2 regions of the Streptomyces macrosporus genome follow, and region 2 is predicted to be linked to the other one. Evidence: riboswitches for the same ligand, from Rfam matches in the RefSeq annotation. Region 2 holds a riboswitch; the other holds the start of a gene.

Region 1 (3,393 bases), on a different contig from region 2:
CGGCCCGCACGGCCCGTTCGACGAGCGCGCGCCGGGCGGCGGACGCCGGTCCCCGCGTCATCCTGCGCAACGCGGGCAGCAGAGCGCAGAACGCCGCGAGGGTCTCCCCGTGTGCCTCGGTCGTCACGACCCGATCATAGGACAGACGTCGCCAAGCGTGCCCGGTCGATTCCGAACGGTGATGCGAGGAAGGGGAATCGACCGAGCGACGGGCCGACTCCCGCCGCTCGCCTAGCGGTCACGCGTGTAGAAGGGCCGCACGCACTCGCGCATCCAGTCCACGACCGGGTCCTGGGCGGCGTCCAGCAGCACCATCTGCACCGGCCACCGCACCGGCTCGCGTCCCAGCGCCCGGCTCAGGGCGTCGTGCGCCGCGACCCGGGACTCGGGGTCCAGCAGGTCCAGCTCCACCCCGACGAACAGCGCGGGCGCGTCGCCCTCGACGCTGGCCAGGCCGCGGCGCGCGGTGCGCACCTGCGGCAGTCCCGCGAACTCCCCGGCCGCCGCGGCCAGGAAGTCCACCGGCTCCTCCTGCCAGTCGGGCTCGAAGAGCCTCACCCGGGCCCCGCTCGCCACGCCCGGCACCCCCGCGGCGCCGCCCTCGCGGCACAGCTCGGCCACGGCCGGCGGGGGGATGGGGGCGCCGACGGTGCCCTCGGGGTTGATCACGATGCCGACCTGCGGCGGCAGACCGCGGGCGAACTCGCGGGCGGGCGCGACGGCGAAGGGCAGGTGCGAGCCGGCGCACTGCAGGAACTGCTGCTCGGAGCTGAAGACGGGGACGTACGGCGCCCCGTCGAGCTGGATGGTCGGCAGGTCCAGGTTGGGGCTGTCGGGGCCCCCGCCCTCGGGCAGCGGCACCCACAGGCTGCTGCGCCCGAGCACCTCCAGCAACCGGGCGCCCGCTCCGGGGACGCCGACCGACGCGGCGAGGGTCTCCTCCAGCTCGTTTCCGGGCCAGCCGCCGCCGTGTCCCGGTCCGTACTGCTGCGGGATGGTCATGTCGGAACACTATCCGCATCCGGACGGCGACGGCCCGCCCGTGCCCTCACCCCGGGCGCCGCTCGAAGACGATGCCGCGCAGCGCCCCCGCCGCGGGGCGGTCCAGCAGCACCGCCGAGACGCACCCCGCGGGCAGCCGACCGGCCTCCACGTCCGCCACCAGGCGCCCCACCGCCCGCCGGTGCCGGGCGAACGCGTACGTCGACACCCCGCGCCCCCGCTCCGCCTGCCCGGACAGCGCCACCTCCGGCGGCACGTCCAGCAGCACCATGTGCAGGGCCCGCCCGCGCCTCCGGGCGTCCCGCGCCAGCCAGCGGCGCACCCAGCGCTGGGTGCCGCAGTCGTGCACCACCACGCCCGCGCCCGAGGCCAGGGCCCGCCACAGCGACAGGTAGTGCGCGACGCGGACCAGGGGACGGTAGACGACGTAGGGCAGCCGGGCGGGCAGCCGCCGCTCCCAGCGCTCCCGCACGTCCTGGGAGTCGATCCGCACCACCGTCTCGTTCGCCGCCACCACGCGCCGGATCAGGGTGGACTTTCCGCTGCCCGGCAGGCCGGAGACCACCACCCGGTCCCCGGCGGGGAAGCGCAGGACCCGCACCCCCTCGGTTCCGCGCAGGTCGCGTCCCTCCGGCCGCACGGACGCGGGCACCGCCCGGGGCGCCGGTCCGCTCCGCGCCGCACAAGCACTCTCCAGGCTGCTCACCGGTAGGCCCTCCCCGCTGTCGGCCACGTGCTTCGCGGCTCCACCCAGAGCGTGTCAAGAAGGATGACGACGGACAAGGTGGCCGGCCGCCGGGAACCTCCCGACACTCCTTTCTCTCGGCCACCGTCTTCCCATCCTCGCGCGCCCCGCCTCCCCATGGCGTGCCGGACATGCGATGATGTGCGCGTCAACTGCATACCGGCCGTTCGAGTCCGTGCGGGAGAGTTCCCGACAGCCGCCGTCGCGGCGGGTGCCGGGGCGCCGAAGGAGCAAGTCCTCCCTTGAATCTCTCAGGCCCCGATACCGCGCGGACAAGGCACATCTGAAAAGCGGGCGCCCCCTCGAGGAGGGCGTCCCACCCAAGGTGCAAGCCGTGGTCCGTCCGTCGCGGGCTCGTGGCGAACCTCTCAGGTTCCGATGACAGATGGGGAGGATGTTCATCCCCCCGCCGTTCACCGGACCGTCCACGCCACCCGCCTGGGAGCAACAGCCATGAGCGATTCCCGACGCACCCCCCTCGACGCCGTCCACCGCGCCCTCGGCGCGACCATGACCGACTTCGCCGGCTGGGAGATGCCGCTGCGCTACGGCAGCGAGCGCGACGAGCACAACGCCGTGCGCACCCGCGCCGGACTGTTCGACCTGACGCACATGGGCGAGATCACCGTCACCGGCCCGCGGGCGGGCGAACTGCTGGACCACGCCCTGGTCGGGCACCTCTCCACGGTTCCCGTGGGCCGGGCCCGCTACACCATGATCTGCGACGAGTCCGGCGGCATCCTCGACGACCTGATCGTCTACCGGCTGGGCGTCGAGGAGTACCTGGTCGTCGCCAACGCCGCCAACGCCCGGGTGGTCCTGGACGCCCTGATCGAGCGCCGCGACGGCTTCGACGCGACCGTGCGGGACGACCGCGAGGCGTACGCGCTGCTGGCCGTCCAGGGCCCGGCCTCGCCCGCCGTCCTGGCGAGGCTCACCGACGCCGACCTGGACGGGCTGAAGTACTACGCCGGGCTGCCCGGCACGGTCGCGGGCGTGGAGACGCTGATCGCCCGCACCGGCTACACCGGCGAGGACGGCTTCGAGCTGTTCGTCGCCCCCGACGACGCGGAGACGCTGTGGCGGGCGCTGACCGAGGCCGGCGCGGACGCGGGCCTGGTGCCGTGCGGGCTGGCCTGCCGCGACACGCTGCGGCTGGAGGCGGGCATGCCGCTGTACGGGCACGAGCTGACCCGCGACATCACCCCCTTCGACGCGGGCTTCGGCCGCGTGGTGAAGTTCGACAAGCCCGGCGACTTCACCGGCCGCGCCGCCCTCGAGGAGGCGGCCCGCCGGGCGGCGGGGAACCCGCCGCGGAAGCTGGTCGGCCTGGTCGCCGCCGGCCGCCGGGTGCCGCGCGCCGGGTACGCCGTGGTCACCGCCGACGGCGCGGTGATCGGCGAGGTCACCTCCGGGGCCCCCTCCCCCACCCTGGGGAAGCCGATCGCGATGGCGTACGTGGACGCCGCCCACGCCGCTCCGGGCACGGAAGGTGTGTGCGTGGACATCCGCGGTACGCATGAGCCCTACGAGGTCGTCGCGCTGCCGTTCTACCGGCGCGAGCGCTGACGGCCGCGGCGGGGCCGGGGTCCGCCGCGGCCCCGCCCCGTGCCCGTCCACACCGTCCCACCTGGCAAGACCGGTTT
Region 2 (3,393 bases):
TACCGCCAGGTGAGCGACGTGGTGATGGGCCTGCTGCGCGCGCTGTCGCCGCTGGTGGAGCCGCTGAGCTTGGACGAGGCGTTCGTGGACCTCCAGGCGGGCGGCTCGAGGGTGGCGTCGGCGCGGGAGGCCCGCGCCGTCGGCGAACGGCTGCGCCGGGACATCCGGGCCGCCACCGGGCTCAGCGGCTCGGTCGGACTGGCCGGCTCGAAGATGCTCGCCAAGATCGCTTCGGAACAGGCCAAGCCCGACGGACTGGTGGTGATCCGGCCCGGCACCGAACGCGCCCTGCTGGCCCCGATGCCGGTGCGCACGCTGCCCGGGGTGGGCCCCGCCACCGAGCAGACGCTCCGCCGGGCGGGGGTGGCGACCGTCGGGGAGGTCGTCGAGGCCGGGGAGGCGGAACTGGTCCGTCTGCTGGGCCGGGCGCACGGCACGGCGCTCCACATGATGGCGCAGGGGATCGACGAGCGGCCGGTGGTGGCCGACCGGGACGCCAAGTCGGTCTCGGTGGAGGACACCTTCGACACCGACCTCACCGATCGCGCCCGGATCCACGCGGAGATCGCCCGGCTGGCCGACCGCTGCGTGGAACGGTTGCGGAAGGCGGGGCGCTCCGGACGCACGGTGGTGATCAAGGTGCGCAACTACGACTTCTCCACCCTCACCCGCTCCGAGACGCTGCGCGGTCCCACGGACGATCCGGCGGTCGTCAGGGAGGCCGCCGCGCGGCTGATCGAGGGGGTGGACACCACCGCCGGGGTGCGGCTGCTGGGGGTCGGGGTGAGCGGCCTGGCCGACTTCACCCAGGAGGACCTGTTCGCCCAGGCCGGCGATGCTCTCCAGGGCGACCGGCCGCCGCGGCCGGCTCCGCCCGTGGCGGTCGCCCCGGCGGCCGGGGAGGTCTCGGGGGCCGTACGTCGCTGGCTGCCCGGTCTGGACGTGCGGCACGCGCGGTACGGGCCGGGCTGGGTCCAGGGCAGCGGTCTGGGGCGGGTGACGGTGCGGTTCGAGGAACCCGGATCACCGCCGGGCCGGGTGCGCACCTTCGCGGTGGACGACCCGGAACTGGAGCCCTCCGACCCGCTTCCCCTCCGGGTCGGTCAGCCCTCCGACCCCGCGATCCGTCCGAAGGTCATCTCGTCGTCGGACAGGGACGCCTCGACGGACACGTCCAGCCCGTAGTGGCGGTAGAGCATCAGCTCCTGCTCGGGGGAGAGGTGGTGGCCCACGCCGAAGTCCGGCGCGCCCTTGACCAGGGAGCGCTCGAAGGGGACCCGCAGCGCCCCGTCCACCACCTCGCTGGGTTCCAGCGGGACGAAGGCGTCGCGGCCGAAGAGGCCGGTGCGCACCGCCGCCCACTCCGGCACGCCGGTGGCGTCGTCGAGGTACACCTCGTCGACGGTGCCGATCTTCTGCCCGTCGCGGTCGAACGCCTTGAGCCCTATCAGGTGCCGCGGATCGATGTCGGTCTGCACGGTCCCTCCAACTGCTCGCATGAAGTCGCGCTTGTTCGGAAACGAGGACTACAAACAACGAAAGGGCACATTCGGTGCATCGGCCACTCGACAACGGGACCGGAACGACACGAGGCCGGCGGCACCCGTCGCTGGTAGGCTCTGAAACGGCTGCTGACCCCGAGCGGGAGAGTCCTCCGACGGCAGACGCCGGAGGCGCCGAAGGAGCAAACCCTCCCCGGAATCTCTCAGGCACACGTACCGCGCGGGCGAGGTCACTCTGGAAAGCAGGGCGGGCGCGGACGAACGACACCGCCGCCCCTCCTCACCGACGGTGAAAACCGGACCGCGGGCGCGGACCGGTGAAGCTCTCAGGTCGAGATGACAGAGGGGGAGGCCGTTCGGGCGCCCGTGCCGTGGTGCCCCTCGCAGGTCGCACAGACCAGGAGGCCTCCGCAGATGACACACGACCGCATCTCCCTCACCGCGCTGGAGCGGGGCACGCCCTTCGAGGAACGCCACATCGGCCCCGACGCCGGCGACCGGGCCAAGATGCTCGCCCAGGTGGGTTACGGGTCGCTCGACGAGCTGACCGCCGCCGCGGTGCCCGAGGTGATCAGGAGCACCGAGGCGCTGAACCTGCCCGCGGCCCGCAGCGAGGCGGAGGTCCTCGCCGAACTGCGCTCCCTGGCCTCCCGCAACCGGGTGCTGCAGCCCATGATCGGCCTGGGCTACCACGGCACCTTCACCCCGCCGGTCATCCTGCGCAACGTCATGGAGAACCCGGCCTGGTACACCGCCTACACGCCCTACCAGCCGGAGATCTCCCAGGGGCGCCTGGAGGCGCTGCTGAACTTCCAGACCATGGTGGCGGACCTGACCGGCCTGCCCACCGCCGGCGCCTCGCTGCTGGACGAGGGCACCGCGGCGGCCGAGGCCATGGCGCTCTCCCGGCGCGTCGGCAAGGTCAAGGGCGGCGTGTTCCTGGTCGACGCCGACTGCCTGCCGCAGACCGTCGCCGTGATCGAGACCCGTGCCGAGCCCACCGGGGTCGAGGTCGTGGTCGCCGACCTGTCCGACGGCATCCCCGCCGAGATCGCCGAGCGCGGCGTCTTCGGCGTCCTGCTGCAGTACCCGGGCGCCTCGGGCGCCGTACGGGACCTGCGCCCCGTCGTCGAGCGGGCGCACGAGCTGGGCGCCGTCGTCACGGTCGCGGCCGACCTGCTCGCCCTGACCCTGCTGACCCCGCCCGGCGAGCTGGGCGCCGACATCGCGGTGGGCACCACCCAGCGCTTCGGCGTGCCGATGGGCTTCGGCGGGCCGCACGCCGGATACATGGCCGTACGGGAGGCCTACGCGCGCAACCTGCCCGGCCGGCTGGTCGGCGTCTCGGTGGACGCCGACGGCACCACGGCGTACCGCCTGGCCCTGCAGACGCGCGAGCAGCACATCCGCCGCGAGAGGGCCACCAGCAACATCTGCACCGCCCAGGTGCTGCTCGCCGTGATGGCCTCGATGTACGCCGTCTACCACGGCCCCGACGGGCTGGCCGCCATCGCCCGCCGCACCCACCGCCTCGCCGCCGTCCTGGCCGCCGGGCTGCGCGAGGGCGGCGTCGAGGTCGTGCACGACGCGTTCTTCGACACCGTCACCGCACGGGTGCCGGGCCGGGCCGACGAGGTCGTCGCCGCCGCCCTGGAGGCCGGGATCAACCTGCGGCGGGTCGACGCCGACCACGTCGGCGTCGCCTGCGACGAGACCACCCGACGCGAGCACCTCGCCGCCGTCTGGGAGTCCTTCGGAGTGCGGGCCCGGCTGGAGGACGTCGACCGGCTGGACGCCGCCACCGGAGACGCCCTGCCCGGGGAGCTGCTGCGCGAGAGCGACTACCTGACCCACCCCGTCTTCCACCGGTACCGCTCCGAGACCGCGATGC

The links. A riboswitch is a leader RNA that binds a small molecule or an ion and turns the genes downstream of it on or off. The one in region 2 is predicted to bind glycine.
Region 1: another riboswitch for glycine. It lies ahead of gcvT (glycine cleavage system aminomethyltransferase GcvT); the one in region 2 lies ahead of gcvP (aminomethyl-transferring glycine dehydrogenase).

The regions. Positions count from the first base shown of each region.
Region 1 covers NZ_BAAASZ010000051.1:68,045-71,437, forward strand. The annotation lists gene ABD335_RS27920 (hypothetical protein) at 1-127, opposite strand, end outside; gene ABD335_RS27925 (enhanced serine sensitivity protein SseB) at 232-1,002, opposite strand; gene ABD335_RS27930 (AAA family ATPase) at 1,049-1,708, opposite strand; glycine riboswitch at 1,916-2,024, shown strand; glycine riboswitch at 2,025-2,142, shown strand; gene gcvT (glycine cleavage system aminomethyltransferase GcvT) at 2,201-3,316, shown strand.
Region 2 covers NZ_BAAASZ010000036.1:32,632-36,024, reverse strand. The annotation lists gene ABD335_RS25825 (DNA polymerase IV) at 1-1,185, shown strand, start outside; gene ABD335_RS25820 (PRC-barrel domain-containing protein) at 1,104-1,499, opposite strand; glycine riboswitch at 1,633-1,731, shown strand; glycine riboswitch at 1,733-1,852, shown strand; gene gcvP (aminomethyl-transferring glycine dehydrogenase) at 1,917-3,393, shown strand, end outside.